One region of the Enterobacter cloacae complex sp. IR5418 genome, then DNA from elsewhere that is predicted to be linked to it. Evidence: predicted binding sites of a transcription regulator. Region 1 holds the regulator's gene; each other region holds the start of a gene.
What was found. Region 1 encodes sigma-54, which starts transcription at its own class of promoters, with help from an activator protein. Its sites were predicted from a motif close to GTTGGCACANNTTTCGCTNT; they were not measured.
Positions count from the first base shown of each region.

Region 1 (5,093 bases):
CGATGATTCACAAGCGGAAGTGGTTAACACGAGCGACCCGACCTATAAAAGCGATCACAGCGATACCGTGGTCTATAGCCCGGAAGGCGCGCTGAACTATCGCCTGGTTGCGCAGCATGTCGAATATTTTTCAGATGACGGTACGTCGTGGTTTACCCAACCGGTCATGACCACCTTTGATACGGACAAAGTGCCGACGTGGTCGATCAAGTCTGACCGGGCAAAACTGACAAATGACCGTATGCTTTACCTGTATGGGCACGTTGAAGTCAACGCCCTGACCGCTGACGCTCAACTGCGCAAAATTACGACGGATAACGCCCAGATCAACCTGGTCACCCAGGATGTCACGTCGCAGGATTTAGTCACCCTGTATGGCACAACATTTAATTCCAGCGGTTTAAGAATGCGCGGGAACTTACGCAGCAAAAACGCCGAGCTGATTGAAAAGGTTAGAACCTCCTATGAAATTCAAAACAAACAAACTCAGCCTTAAAGTGGTTATCGCCAGCGCGCTGCTGGCGGCCAGTCTTCCCGCGCTTGCTGTGACTGGCGATACCGAACAGCCGATTCATATTGAATCCGATACCCAGTCTCTGGATATGCAGGGTAACGTCGTCACCTTTACCGGCAACGTCGTCATGACCCAGGGCACCATCAAAATCAACGCCGACAAAGTGGTCGTTACCCGTCCGGGCGGCGAGCAGGGCAAAGAGATTATCGATGGTTATGGCAACCCGGCCACCTTCTACCAGATGCAGGACAACGGCAAGCCGGTGAAAGGCCATGCCTCGCATATGCACTATGAACTGGCGAAAGATCTGGTCATCCTGACCGGTAATGCCTACCTGGAACAGCTGGACAGCAATATCAAAGGCGACAAGATCACCTATCTGGTGAAAGAGCAGAAAATGCAGGCCTCCAGCGAAAAAGGCAAACGCGTCACTACCGTGCTTGTGCCTTCGCAGTTGCAGGACAAGAACAACGGTCAGGCTCCGGCACAGAAAAAGAGTAACTAATTCGTTATGGCAACATTAACTGCAAAAAACCTCGCGAAAGCGTACAAGGGCCGCCGCGTCGTCGAAGATGTCAGTCTGACCGTCAACTCCGGCGAAATCGTGGGGTTGCTTGGCCCTAACGGTGCGGGTAAAACCACGACCTTCTACATGGTGGTGGGCATTGTCCCGCGTGACGCTGGCAACATTATTATCGATGATGAAGACATCAGCCTGCTGCCGCTGCATGCTCGCGCGCGTCGTGGCATCGGCTATCTGCCGCAGGAAGCCTCTATCTTCCGCCGTTTAAGCGTGTTCGATAACCTGATGGCCGTGCTCCAGATCCGTGACGATCTGACCAGCGAGCAGCGCACTGACCGTGCGAACGAGCTGATGGAAGAGTTTCATATCGAACACCTACGCGACAGCCTCGGTCAGGCACTGTCTGGCGGTGAACGCCGCCGCGTTGAGATTGCGCGCGCGCTGGCAGCAAACCCGAAATTCATCCTGCTGGATGAACCGTTTGCGGGCGTTGACCCCATCTCCGTTATCGATATCAAACGTATCATTGAGCATCTGCGCGACAGCGGGCTTGGCGTACTGATTACGGACCACAACGTTCGTGAAACGCTGGCCGTGTGTGAGCGCGCCTACATTGTGAGCCAGGGCCATCTGATTGCCCACGGTACGCCGCAGCAAATCCTCGAAGATGAGCATGTTAAGCGCGTGTACCTTGGGGAAGACTTCAGACTCTGATAGGGTAGAGGTTAAATCACGCCGAACCGGAGAAAAACGCGCTGAACATGAAGCAAGGTTTGCAATTACGGCTCAGCCAGCAACTGGCCATGACGCCGCAGCTACAGCAGGCAATCCGTCTGTTGCAGTTGTCCACGTTAGAACTCCAGCAGGAGCTCCAGCAAGCGCTGGACAGTAACCCGCTGCTGGAGCAAACCGATCTTCATGACGAGGTAGACACCCAGCAGACGCAGGACACAGAAACGCTCGACTCCGTAGATGCGCTCGAACAGAAAGAGATGCCAGACGAACTGCCGCTGGATGCCAGCTGGGATGAAATCTACACCGCGGGTACGCCCTCCGGGACCCGTGCAGACTACCAGGACGACGAGTTGCCGGTTTATCAGGGCGAAACGACCCAGTCGCTTCAGGACTACCTGATGTGGCAGGTCGAGCTGACCCCTTTCTCCGATACCGATCGCGCGATTGCCACCTCCATTGTCGATGCCGTTGACGACACGGGCTATTTGACCGTGACGCTGGACGAAATACTGGAAAGCATCGGCGATGACGACATTGAGATGGAAGAGATCGAAGCCGTCCTGAAACGCGTTCAGCGTTTCGACCCGATTGGCGTCGCCGCGAAAGATCTGCGCGACTGCCTGCTGATCCAGCTTTCGCAGTTTGCCAAAGAGACACCGTGGATTGACGAAGCCCGGCTCATCATCAGCGATCATCTGGATCTGCTAGCGAACCACGACTTCCGCACCCTGATGCGCGTGACGCGCCTGAAAGAAGAGGTGCTGAAGGAAGCGGTGAATCTGATCCAGTCCCTCGATCCGCGTCCGGGGCAGTCGATCCAGACCAGCGAACCCGAGTACGTTATCCCGGACGTGCTGGTGAGAAAACACAATGACCGCTGGGTCGTTGAACTGAACGCCGACAGCATCCCTCGCCTGCAAATCAACCAGCAATACGCCTCCATGTGCACCAGCGCACGTAACGATGCCGACAATCAATACATTCGCAGCAACCTTCAGGAAGCACGCTGGTTGATCAAGAGTCTGGAGAGCCGTAATGACACGCTGCTGCGCGTCAGCCGCTGTATTGTCGAACAGCAGCAGGCGTTCTTTGAGCAGGGCGAAGAGTTTATGAAACCGATGGTGCTGGCGGACATCGCCCAGGCCGTCGAGATGCATGAATCAACCATTTCCCGCGTGACTACGCAGAAGTATCTGCACAGCCCGCGCGGTATTTTTGAGCTTAAGTATTTCTTCTCCAGCCACGTGAATACCGAAGGCGGCGGCGAAGCCTCGTCAACGGCCATTCGCGCACTGGTGAAGAAGTTGATCGCCGCGGAGAACCCCGCGAAGCCACTCAGTGACAGTAAGTTAACCACCATGCTGTCCGATCAGGGTATTATGGTGGCACGTCGTACTGTCGCGAAGTATCGAGAGTCTTTATCCATTCCGCCGTCTAACCAGCGTAAACAACTGGTTTGACACAACCGATAAGGAAGACACTATGCAGCTCAATATCACCGGACATAACGTCGAGATTACTGAGGCTTTACGCGATTTTGTAAACACTAAGTTTGCGAAACTCGAGCAGTATTTCGAGAGGATCAACCAGGTCTATGTTGTGTTGAAAGTGGAGAAAGTGACGCATATCTCGGATGCGACCCTGCACGTCAACGGAGGGGAACTCCATGCCAGTGCGGAAGGGCAAGACATGTACGCGGCTATCGACGGCTTGATTGATAAGCTTGCGAGACAGCTCAATAAACATAAAGATAAACTGAAACAACACTAATTGTCCGGGCAGTTAACGGGTGCAGGACGGCCTGTTGTGAAACACAACAGGCCATTTGTACAGTTAGCGCTTAGGTGAAATTATGATAAACAACGATTCCGCTCTTCAACTGAGCAATGTCCTTAACCAGGATTGTACCCGCAGTGGCGTTCACTGCCAGAGCAAAAAACGTGCGCTGGAAATTATCAGTGAGCTGGCCGCAAAGCAGCTGGGTCTGCCGCCGCAGATCGTGTTTGAAGCCATTCTGACCCGTGAAAAAATGGGCAGTACCGGCATCGGCAATGGCATTGCGATCCCGCATGGCAAGCTGGAAGAAGATACGTTGCGTGCCGTGGGGGTGTTTGTGCAACTGGAAACGCCTATCGCTTTTGACGCCATCGATAACCAGCCTGTGGATCTGCTCTTCGCGCTGCTGGTTCCTGCCGATCAGACCAAAACCCACCTGCACACGCTGTCGCTGGTTGCCAAACGTCTGGCGGATAAAACCATTTGTCGTCGACTGCGCTCAGCCCAAAGTGATGAAGAGCTTTATCAAATTATCACTGAAGCAGAAGGCCACCAGGATGAGGCATAATCGGGAGATGGCTTTCAGAACTGCTGCCCTGAGGAGAAACGGAACATGGTGCTGATGATCGTCAGCGGTCGTTCGGGGTCCGGGAAGTCCGTGGCCCTGCGCGCGCTGGAAGACATGGGATTTTACTGCGTAGATAACCTACCGGTAGTGCTGTTACCCGATCTGGCGCGGACGCTTGCGGACAGGCAAATCTCTGCCGCGGTCAGTATTGACGTGCGTAACATGCCGGAATCGCCGGAAATCTTCGAGCAGGCAATGAACAGCCTGCCGGAATGCTTCTCGCCTCAGCTCTTGTTCCTGGATGCTGACCGCAACACGTTGATCCGTCGTTACAGCGATACACGTCGTTTGCATCCGCTCTCCAGTAAAAATCTTTCGCTGGAAAGCGCCATCGATAAAGAGAGCGATCTGCTTGAGCCGCTGCGTTCCCGGGCCGACCTGATTGTCGACACCTCAGAAATGTCCGTCCACGAGCTGGCGGAAATGCTGCGTACTCGCTTACTCGGCAAGCGCGAGCGCGAACTGACAATGGTGTTTGAATCCTTCGGCTTTAAGCACGGCATACCTATCGATGCGGATTACGTTTTTGATGTGCGTTTCCTGCCGAACCCACACTGGGATCCGAAACTGCGTCCTATGACCGGTCTGGATAAGCCCGTGGCGGCGTTCCTCGATCGACACACAGAAGTACACAATTTTATCTACCAGACGCGAAGCTACCTTGAGCTATGGTTACCTATGCTGGAAACAAACAATCGCAGCTACCTGACGGTAGCGATTGGCTGTACCGGCGGTAAACATCGTTCGGTGTACATTGCCGAACAGCTGGCCGATTACTTCCGCTCACGCGGGAAGAACGTTCAGTCCCGTCATCGCACGCTGGAAAAACGCAAAACATGACCGTAAAACAGACCGTCGAAATCACCAACAAGCTGGGCATGCATGCGCGCCCGGCGATGAAGCTGTTTGAACTGATG
Region 1 is NZ_JBMKHS010000007.1:104,510-109,602, forward strand. Features, by position in the region: gene lptC (LPS export ABC transporter periplasmic protein LptC) at 1-496, shown strand, start outside; gene lptA (lipopolysaccharide ABC transporter substrate-binding protein LptA) at 465-1,019, shown strand; gene lptB (LPS export ABC transporter ATP-binding protein) at 1,026-1,751, shown strand; gene rpoN (RNA polymerase factor sigma-54) at 1,799-3,232, shown strand; gene hpf (ribosome hibernation promoting factor) at 3,255-3,542, shown strand; gene ptsN (PTS IIA-like nitrogen regulatory protein PtsN) at 3,625-4,116, shown strand; gene rapZ (RNase adapter RapZ) at 4,162-5,016, shown strand; gene npr (PTS phosphocarrier protein NPr) at 5,013-5,093, shown strand, end outside.

Region 2 (5,093 bases), on a different contig from region 1:
TGTGCGGTGAGCGTTGAGAGCGCGATGCGCGCCTGATCCTCCTGCTCGGCGAGCCAGGGGTTATCAAAGGCGTCCATGAACAGCCGGTTAATCAGCTGCTGCATCGCCTGTCCACCGCTTCCGTGCGCCATTTCCACCGTGTTCATGCTTCACACTCCTGGTTGCGATATTGATACCACGCGGCGCATGCCCCTTCGGAAGAGACCATCAGCGCGCCAAACGCGGTTTGCGGGTTACAGGCGTTGCCAAATAACGGGCAGTGATGAGGTTTACATTTGCCGGTGAGTACGTCGCCACAGCGGGCGCGGGGATCGTCGCACACCTGTTGCGGCTGCGGGCGGAAATGCGCTTCGGCGTCGAACGCGCGATACGCGGGCGTCAGGTGTACGCCGGATCCGGTAATCAGCCCCAGTCCGCGCCACTCGCTGTCGCCTTCGACGCTAAACACGTCGGCGATTGCCTGCTGTGCCCGTCTGTTTCCTGCATCGGGCACCACGCGGCGATACTGATTTTCCACCGTACTCAGGGCCGCTATTTTCTGCTCAACCAGCATGACCACGCCTTGCAGTAGATCAAGTGGCTCGAAACCAGCCACCACTAACGGACGATTGTACTGTTCAGCGATAAAACCGTAGGCTTCTGTGCCAATCACCATGCTGACGTGGCCTGGCGCCAGAAACGCATCGATACCGTTATCCGGCGCTTCAAGCAGGCTGCGCAGCGTGGGAATAAGGGTGATGTGCTGGCAGAAAAAGTAAAAGTTAGTGACGTTGCGGGCTTTCGCCTGCTGGAGCGTGATGGCGGTGGCGGGCATGGTGGTCTCAAAACCCAGCCCGAAAAAGACGACCTTGCGCTCAGGGTTATCCATCGCCAGCGTCAGGGCATCCATCGGCGAGTAGACGATCCGCACGTCCGCGCCGCGCGCCTTCGCCTGGAGCAGCGAGCCATTTTTCCCCGGCACGCGCATGGCGTCGCCAAAGGTGCAAAAAATCACACCGGGGCGGCTGGCGATGTCGAGACAGCTGTCGATACGCCCCATCGGCAGCACGCACACCGGGCAGCCGGGGCCGTGGATAAACTCGATGTTCTCCGGCAGCAGCTGGTCGAGGCCAAATTTAAAGATGGCGTGGGTGTGTCCGCCGCACACCTCCATGATCCGCAGCGGTTTTTCTGGCGTGTAGTCCAGCAGCGACGCGCGGGTTTTCAGGCAATCGATAAGCTGTAACACCTGCTCAGGTGCGCGAAATTCATCAACGTAACGCATGGGTTATCGCTCCTCGCCGTACAGGAGCGCACCCACGTCCGGCTCGACGTCAAACATATTCTGTAGCGCGTCCAGCGTGTCGCGGGCTTCCTCCTCATTAATTACGCTCATGGCAAACCCCACGTGGACCAGCACCCACTGGCCGAGGCGTGATGCGCCGGTCTCATCCTGGCTGCCCACCAGCGTCAGATCGACATCTCGCAGGATGCCACAGACCTCCACTTTGGCCTGATTACCGTCGAGGGAATGAATTTGTCCGGGGACGCCTATGCACATCGTTCGCTCTCCAGCCAGTTCAGCCAGCCGTCCATCCCGTCGCCGCGCGTGGCGGACACCAGCAGGATCTCAATGTCCGGGTTCACTTCCCGGGCGTAAGCCAGGCACTTATCCACGTCGAAATTCAGGTACGGCAGCAGGTCGACCTTGTTCAGCAGCATGAGGGAGGCGGCGGCAAACATATGCGGGTACTTCAGCGGCTTGTCTTCCCCTTCGGTGACGGAGAGCACCGCCACTTTATGCCGTTCGCCGAGGTCGAAGCTTGCCGGGCACACCAGGTTGCCGACGTTTTCAATAAACAGGATACCGTTATCCGCCAGCGGCAGACGCGGAGCGGCGTCGGCGATCATCTGCGCGTCCAGGTGGCAGCCTTTTCCGGTATTGACCTGAATCGCGGGCGTACCGGTTTCGCGGATGCGCGCCGCGTCGTTAACGGTTTGCTGGTCCCCTTCGATAACGGCGCAGGAGACGCGTTTATTCAGCCGTTTGAGCGTTTCGGTCAGCAGGGTGGTTTTGCCGGAGCCGGGGCTGGAAACCAGGTTCAGCACCAGCTGTTTGCGCGCGGCAAAGCGGGCGCGGTTGCGGGCGGCGAGCTGGTTATTTTTGTCCAGCACGTTGATCTCCACCTCCAGCATCTGGCGCTGGCTGATGCCCGGCGCGTGGGTACCCGCTTCGCCGTGACCGTAATGCAGGTCGCCCGCGTCGGAACGCTGCGGCGCAAAGGTGATGCCGGTCAGGGCCGCCGCGGGACGCGGGGCAGGGGAAAAGGGCGCGGAACGAAACGCGGAGTGGGGACGGTGTTCATCCCCTTCTATATACAGGTTGCCTTCGGCGCAACCGCAGGTACTACACATACTTTACTCCTTCTCGATTTCGAGGCGTTGGATCTGCATACCGTCATCTGCCACGATGCGCAGCCCTGCGCTCTGGCACTGTGGACAGCGCTGCACCTTCGATGACAGCAGCGTGACGTACTCCTGACACTGCCCGCACCAGCACTCCGCCTGCTGCTCCTCGATATGCAGCGCGCAGCCTTCCGCCAGCGTGCCGCGGCACACCAGCTCAAAACAGAAATGCAGGGCGCTGGTTTCAACACAGGAAAACGCTCCGACCTTCAGCCAGACGCCGGTCACGCGCTTCGCGTGGTTTTGCACCGCCTGCTGTTCGATAAGTTCCAGTGCCCGCTGGCAGAGGGTGATTTCGTGCATGACGCCTCCTCAATGATTTGCGCCAGTAAATGCAATAACGGTGCCAGATTGATTTGTGTTACGGCGTGACGATGTCAATGCTGTCGAAATGACACGTCGACACCGCGGTGGTGACAGTGCGAATCTCGATAAAAGTCATTGAAATCAACGTATTAAAAACTGGCACGAAATCTGCTTAACAGCCGCTAACTCCATTAACCGGATACCTTTTATGACTATTTGGGAAATTAGCGAAAAAGCGGATTACATCGCGCAACGTCATCAGCAGCTTCAGGAGCAATGGCACCTGTACTGCAACTCACTGATCCAGGGGATCACGCTGTCGAAGGCCCATCTGCACCACGCCATGAGCTGTGCGGCACAGGGGGATATGCGTTTTGTTCTGTTTGGTCACTTTACGATTTACGTCACCCTGGCGGAGACCTTCAACAGCCACACGATTGAGTACTACGTCGAGACGAAAGAGGGCGACAGACACTGTATCGCCCGGGCGCAGCTGATGGCGGACGGCATGGTGGACGGTCACGTCAGCAACCGCGATCGCCAGCAGGTGCTGGAGCACTATTTGGAGAAAATCGCGCCGGTTTACCACGGCCTCTACGCCGCCGTTGAGCACGATCGGCCAGTCAACCTGAAACAGCTGATCGACGGAAAATCCTCCGCGAACGTGGCCTGAAAAGCGAGTGTCGAGAAGTGTCGATAAGACAGTTTTTTTCGTCAAAAATGACCATCACCAGAGGATGACCCGGTGAACCGTTTTGTAATTGCTGACTCGACGGTCTGTATTGGCTGTCGAACCTGTGAGGCGGCGTGCTCGGAAACGCATCGTCTGCACGGGCTACAGTCCATGCCGCGCCTGCGCGTCATGCGTAATGAGAAAGAGTCTGCTCCGCAGCTCTGCCACCACTGTGAAGATGCCCCGTGCGCGGGCGTCTGTCCTGTCAATGCCATCACCCGCGTTGACGGCGCGGTACAGCTGAATGAAAGCCTGTGCGTGAGCTGCAAGCTGTGCGGCATCGCCTGTCCGTTCGGTGCCATTGAGTTTTCCGGTAGCCGTCCGCTGCATATTCCGGCGAATGCCAATACCCCGAAAGCGCCGCCTGCGCCGCCCGCTCCGGCACGCGTGAGCACGCTGCTGGACTGGGTGCCCGGCATCCGCGCTATCGCGGTGAAGTGCGACCTGTGCAGCTTCGATGAACAGGGTCCGGCCTGCGTGCGGACCTGTCCGACCCGGGCGCTGGTCCTGGTCAACATCCGCGACATTGCCCGCACCAGCAAACGCAAGCGCGAGCTGACCATTAATACCGACGTCGGCGATCTTTCGCTGCTGCGGGCGCTTAACGAGGGGGCGAAATGAACGCGATTGCTATGATGACCAGCGGCGTGGCCTGGTTTGCCGCCGCCGCTGTCCTGGCGCCGATGGTCTCCTTTAATAAAACGCTGAGCGGCTGGATCGCCGGTATCGGCGGGGCGGTCGGCAGCCTGATGACGCTGGCAGCGGGCGGCGTTGTCCTGATCGACGGCCAGTCCGTCGACACCATTATCCCGCTGATTCACCACGCCGTTGAGCTTACGCCGCTGAACGCCATCTGGCTGGTCACCTTTGGCCTCTGCGGGCTGTTTATCAGCCTGTTTAATATCGACTGGCACCGCCATCCGCACACCAGAGCCAACGGCCTGCTGGTCAATCTGCTGATGGCCGCCGCAGTCTGTACGGTTATCGCCAGTAACCTTGGCGCGCTGGTGGTGATGGCTGAAATCATGGCCCTGTGCGGCGTGTTCCTGACCGGATGCAGCGCTTCCGGCAAGCTGTGGTTTGCGCTTGGACGCCTCGGCACGCTGCTGCTGGCGCTGGCCTGCTGGCTGGTGTGGCAGCGTTTCGGCACGCTGGATTTTGCCGCGCTGAACGGACAAATGCTGGGCAATGACGTCTGGCTGTTGGGCGTAGTCGGTTTTGGCCTGCTGGCCGGAATTATCCCGCTGCACGGCTGGGTGCCGCAGGCGCATGCGAATGCCTCTGCACCCGCCGCTGCGCTGTTTTCTACGGTGGTGATGAAGGTCGGTCTGTTCGGCATTCTGACGATAACCCTGACGGGCGGCCAGCCACCGCTGTGGTGGGGCGTGGCGCTGCTGATTGCGGGGATGATCACCGCATTTGTCGGCGGTCTGTACGCCCTGATGGAGCACAATATTCAGCGCCTGCTGGCCTACCACACCCTGGAAAACATCGGGATCATCCTGCTCGGTATGGGCGCGGGCGTCACCGGGCTGGCGCTCAATCAACCGGCGCTGATTGCTGCCGGGTTTATCGGCGGTCTGTATCACCTCATCAACCACAGCCTGTT
Region 2 is NZ_JBMKHS010000005.1:64,136-69,228, reverse strand. Features, by position in the region: gene hypE (hydrogenase expression/formation protein HypE) at 1-146, opposite strand, end outside; gene hypD (hydrogenase formation protein HypD) at 143-1,264, opposite strand; gene ACOTX7_RS06050 (HypC/HybG/HupF family hydrogenase formation chaperone) at 1,268-1,540, opposite strand; gene hypB (hydrogenase nickel incorporation protein HypB) at 1,531-2,394, opposite strand; gene hypA (hydrogenase maturation nickel metallochaperone HypA) at 2,398-2,748, opposite strand; gene hycA (formate hydrogenlyase regulator HycA) at 2,960-3,424, shown strand; gene ACOTX7_RS06030 (4Fe-4S dicluster domain-containing protein) at 3,497-4,105, shown strand; gene hycC (formate hydrogenlyase subunit 3) at 4,102-5,093, shown strand, end outside.
Region 2: a site for sigma-54 is predicted at 2,777-2,796, ahead of hypA (hydrogenase maturation nickel metallochaperone HypA). Genes of this name have one in related genera too.

Region 3 (5,093 bases), on a different contig from region 1:
CCAGGCGCCAGAGCCGGGCTATGAGCATCAAAAAATGATGCCGCCTGCCCCGTCACCGGACGATCTGAAATCGGAAACCGAGATTGCCCGCGCGCTGGCGCATCTTCTTCCGCCGCAGGTTAAAGAGAAATTTCTCTGCGATAAACCGCTGGAGATCCGCCCTGTCGAGTTCCACAACCCGATGAAAGGCCACGCCGCCGAGCCGAAACGCCAGGTGTGGATCCGGGCCAACGGGACCGTACCGGAAGATTTCCGCGTACATCAGTATCTGCTGGGTTACGCCTCAGATTTCAACTTCCTGCCAGTGGCACTACAGCCGCACGGCGTGGGCTTCCTGGAAAAAGGGATGCAGGTGGCAACGATTGATCATTCCATGTGGTTCCACCGCCCGTTCAACATGAATGAGTGGCTGCTTTACAGCGTGGAGAGTACGTCTGCCTCAAGTGCGCGAGGATTTGTGCGCGGAGAGTTTTATACGCAGGATGGCGTGCTGGTGGCGTCTACCGTGCAGGAAGGCGTGATGCGTAATCGCGGATGATGTTGTGCGGCCTGATGCCCTCCCCCTGGCCCTCTCCCACAAGGAGAGGGAATAAACATTAAAAAACGGCAACCAAAGGTTACCGTTTTGCTGTTTATTAGGCGTTATACGCATTCTCGCCGTGGCTGTTGACGTCCAGGCCTTCGCGCTCCTGCTCTTCAGGCACGCGCAGTCCAACGGTCATATCAGCCAGTTTGTAACCGATAAAGGCCACAACACCGGACCAGACAACGGTGATCGCGATGCTTTCCAGCTGTACCAGCACCTGATGCATCATGGTCACGCCTTCTGCGTAACCTACGCCGCCCAGAGATTGGGCAGCAAAGATCCCGGTCATGATACAGCCGATAATGCCGCATACACCGTGTACGCCAAACACATCACACGGATCGTCAACGCGCAGAACACGTTTCAGTGCGGTAACGCCCCACAGCCCCGCCAGACCCGCGACGATACCGATCAGCAGTGCACCGCCTACGCCCACGTAACCGCACGCTGGGGTAATACCCACCAGACCTGCAATCGCTCCAGAACAGGCACCCAGCAGCGATGGCTTGCCGCGGACGGCCCACTCGCCAAATACCCACGAAAGGATAGCGCCAGCGGTTGCCACCACGGTATTCACGAAGGCCAGCGCGGCGATTTCGTTAGCAGCGCTGGCTGAACCCGCATTGAAGCCGAACCAGCCAAAGTAGAGGATGGCGGTGCCGGTAAAGACCATCGGCAGATTGTGCGGCTTGAAGGCTTCCTTCCCGAAGCCCACGCGCTTGCCAATCAGGTATGCGCCTACCAGACCGGCTACCGCGGCGTTGATGTGTACAACGGTGCCGCCCGCAAAGTCCAGCGCGCCATGAGAAGCTAACAGACCACCGCCCCAGACCATATGTGCAATCGGGATATAGGAGAGCGTCAGCCAGACCACCACGAAAATCAGTACCGCAGAGAAGCGGATACGCTCAGCCAGCGCGCCCACAATCAGCCCCACGGTGATGCAGGCGAATGAGCCCTGGAACGCGACATGAATATACTGATAGAAGCTGCCCATCACCGCGGTCAGCTCGATATTTTTCAGCATCGCCCAGTTAACGTTGCCGAAGAAGGCGTTGCCCTCTCCGAAGGCCAGCGAGTAACCGTAAACCACCCACAGCACGCACACCAGCGCGAACGTGACGGCAACCTGCGTCAGCATGGAGAGTACGTTTTTGCCGCGGATCAGACCGCCGTAAAATAGCGCGATCCCAGGGATTGTCATGAACAGCACCAGCGCGGTGCAAATCATCATAAAGGCGTTATCGGCTTTGTCTGCCACAGCCGGTGCAGCCATTGCCAGGCCCGGCAGCAGTGCCAGCGACCCCAGAGCTGTTTTCATTGTTGCTATCTTCATTTTCTCGATCCCTATCACTGTGTGCCAGGAGTTACTTACAACGCCGCTTCGTCAGATTCGCCGGTACGGATGCGAATGACGCGCTGTAGTTCGGCAACGAAAATTTTGCCGTCGCCAATTTTTCCGGTGTAGGCCGCTTTGCTGACGACATCAATCACCTCATCAAGCTGATCGTCGGCAATCGCCACATCAATCTTCACTTTTGGCAGGAAGTTAACGCTGTATTCCGCCCCGCGATAAAGCTCGGCATGACCCTTCTGACGCCCAAAGCCTTTCACTTCGGTGACAGTCAGTCCCTGAATACCCATGGAAGACAGCGCTTCACGCACGTCTTCGAGTTTGAATGGTTTGATTACCACCGTAACCAGCTTCATATATCCCCTCCAGTCAGAATTCGGTAATGGCCGCAGCTAACACGAAAGGGATATTGCAAAGGGTGTGCCAGAACTGAAATGTGAGCAGGAAAGCGGCGCAGCGCGCAGATATCGAGAAGGGGTGAAAAAAAACGCACCATGGCAGTGCAGGGTGCGTTTCAGTTTTGCACCAACGGTTATGACTGTTAGCGCATTGCCTTGTTATGGTGCATCAGGCGCTGAGTGACTCTTCCTCGCGCACGCTGGCGGCCAGCTCATCGCCTGCCAGCTGCAACTGATACATCTGCCAGTAACGTCCTTTCGCCTCAAGCAGCGCTCTGTGCGTGCCCCGTTCAACGGCCTGGCCACGGTGCAGCACCAGAATGGTATCGGCATCGACGATCGTTGAGAGGCGGTGGGCGATCACCACCAGCGTGGTGCGATCCCGCACGGCAGCCAGCGCCTGCTGGATCGCCTGCTCGGTGCCGGAGTCAATGCTTGCGGTCGCTTCATCCAGGATCAGTACCTGCGGCGTCTCAATCAGCACGCGCGCCAGCGCAAGAAGTTGCTTTTGCCCGACAGAGAGGTTGTTGCCCTGCTCCCCCAGCCGGGTATTGATCCCCTCAGTTAACCCGCGCGCCAGATCCGCCAGCTGCACCGTTTCCAGCACGTCCCAGACCTGCTCCTGCGTAAAGGGCCGACCCAGCGTGACGTTGGCGTAGAAGGTATCGGCCAGCACGACCGGATCCTGCTGCACCATCGCGACGCCCTTACGCAACGCGTTGTGGCTAAGCGAGGCGAGAGGCCGTCCGTCCAGACGGATCTCCCCCTGCGTCAACGGATAGTAGCCCATCAGCAAACTGGCGAGCGTGCTTTTGCCACTGCCGGTATGCCCAACCAGGGCGACAAAACCGCGCGACGGCACTTCAAGGTTGATATCCTGCAAGACCAGCTGGTCGTCGCGGTAGGCAAACGAGACATGATCAAACGCTATGGTTCCACTTTCCAGCGGGCGTTCGTCATTGCCATAGGTCTGACGCGGCCTGTCCATCAGCTCGAACACGCGCTCGCCCGCGACCACCGCCTGTTGCAGCATCGATTGCTGCGTGGTGAGTTCGATCAGCGGTTCGTTAAGGCGGCCAAGGTAGCTGATAAACGCGTACAGCACCCCCACCTCAATGGTTCCGCGCGTCGTCAGGCCAAACAGCATCAACAGCCCGCAGAGCACCAGCGCAGAGAAGAGGCTCAGCAGCGGACGTAACAGGAAGCCGTCCAGACGTAACGTCTGCATCCGCGCCATATAGTGCGAGCGGCTGGCCTCCCCCATTCGCTCGCCAAAACGCGCCTGCTGGCGAAACTGCTGGATAACGCTCATGCCGTTGATCACTTCGTTAAAGCCATCATTGATATCTGCGAGGTAAGCGCGCACACGACGAACAATCGGCGTGCTGTAGCGCTGGTAAATCACCATCACAATCAGCACCGCCGGGAAAATGGTGATCGCCACCAGCGCCATTCGCCAGTCCAGGCTGAACATCGCGACCAGCATCGCGCCAATCAACGCGGCACTACGCAGAACCGTTGCGACAACGGTTACATAGAGGTCGCGGATCACCTCGGTGTCATTGGTGACGCGCGAAATGACCTGCCCGACCGGCTGAGTATCAAACTCGCTCAGCGGCTGGCGCAGCGCGGCATCCATCACATCCGTGCGTAGCTGCTGAACCACGCCCACGGCGGCCCGGTTAAACAGCAGCGATTGCGCGTAGTGCAGCCCCGCCGCCGTCAGCTGTAGCCCGACATACGCCACGCCCAGCCCCGCCACCAGCCCCAGCGGCAGATAGCTTTTCGCCACCATGTTATCGATGAAATAACTAATAAGCAGCGGACCGGTGACCTCCGCAATCGCGGCGATCCACAGCAACAGTACAGCGATGGAAAGCGGTTTACGCCACGGTGAGCCATAGGCGAGCAGGCGTTTTAGCGTCGGCCACATCTGTCCAAACTTACGCATCGGCGACCTCCTCATCCAGCGCGGCTTCAAGCTGTTGATAGCGGTACATATCCCGATACCATCCGGTCTGCCCGGTAAGCTGATCATGCTGACCACGCTGAGCAATATGCCCATGCTGAAGCACAAGAATTTCACTGGCTTCTGTCAGCGCCGACAGACGGTGTGCGCTGATGATGACCGTGCGCCCCTCCCCCCACTGGCGAAGGTTATGCAGAATTTGATGTTCAGTACGCCCGTCAACCGCCGAAAGCGCATCATCCAGAATCAGGATCTCAGCGTTCAGCAGCAGCGCGCGGGCAATAGAGATACGCTGTTTTTGTCCGCCGGAGAGCATAACGCCCCGCTCACCCACTTCCGTATCGTAGCCCTGCGGCAGACGCAGAATATCCTCATGCACGCTGGCTAAGCGCGCCACGTGCTCGATCTGGTCCTGTGTTGCCGTCGGGCACCCGAGCGCGATATTGTTGGCAATGGTGTCTGAAAACAAAAACGGCGTCTGGCTGACGACCGCCAGACGGCTGCGCCAGTCATCCAGCAGCAGGCGCGGCAGCGGAACGTCGTGGAAGCGGATATCGCCCTCGCTCACGTCAAAATGACGCTGAATAAGTGACAGAATGGTACTTTTTCCGGCCCCCGTCGGGCCGCAGATGCCCAGCATCTGACCTGGACGCAGCGTGAAGCCGACGTTTTCAAGCACCGGGTGTTCCGTTTGCGGGTAGATAAAGGCGCGAATATCCGCCTTCAGGATTCCCGGACCTTCAGGTACTGGCTCGCTGCCATCGTTCACCACCGGCACTTCCGCCA
Region 3 is NZ_JBMKHS010000002.1:105,354-110,446, reverse strand. Features, by position in the region: gene tesB (acyl-CoA thioesterase II) at 1-538, shown strand, start outside; gene amtB (ammonium transporter AmtB) at 636-1,922, opposite strand; gene glnK (P-II family nitrogen regulator) at 1,958-2,296, opposite strand; gene ACOTX7_RS02180 (SmdB family multidrug efflux ABC transporter permease/ATP-binding protein) at 2,508-4,289, opposite strand; gene ACOTX7_RS02175 (SmdA family multidrug ABC transporter permease/ATP-binding protein) at 4,282-5,093, opposite strand, start outside.
Region 3: a site for sigma-54 is predicted at 2,349-2,368, ahead of glnK (P-II family nitrogen regulator). Genes of this name have one in related genera too.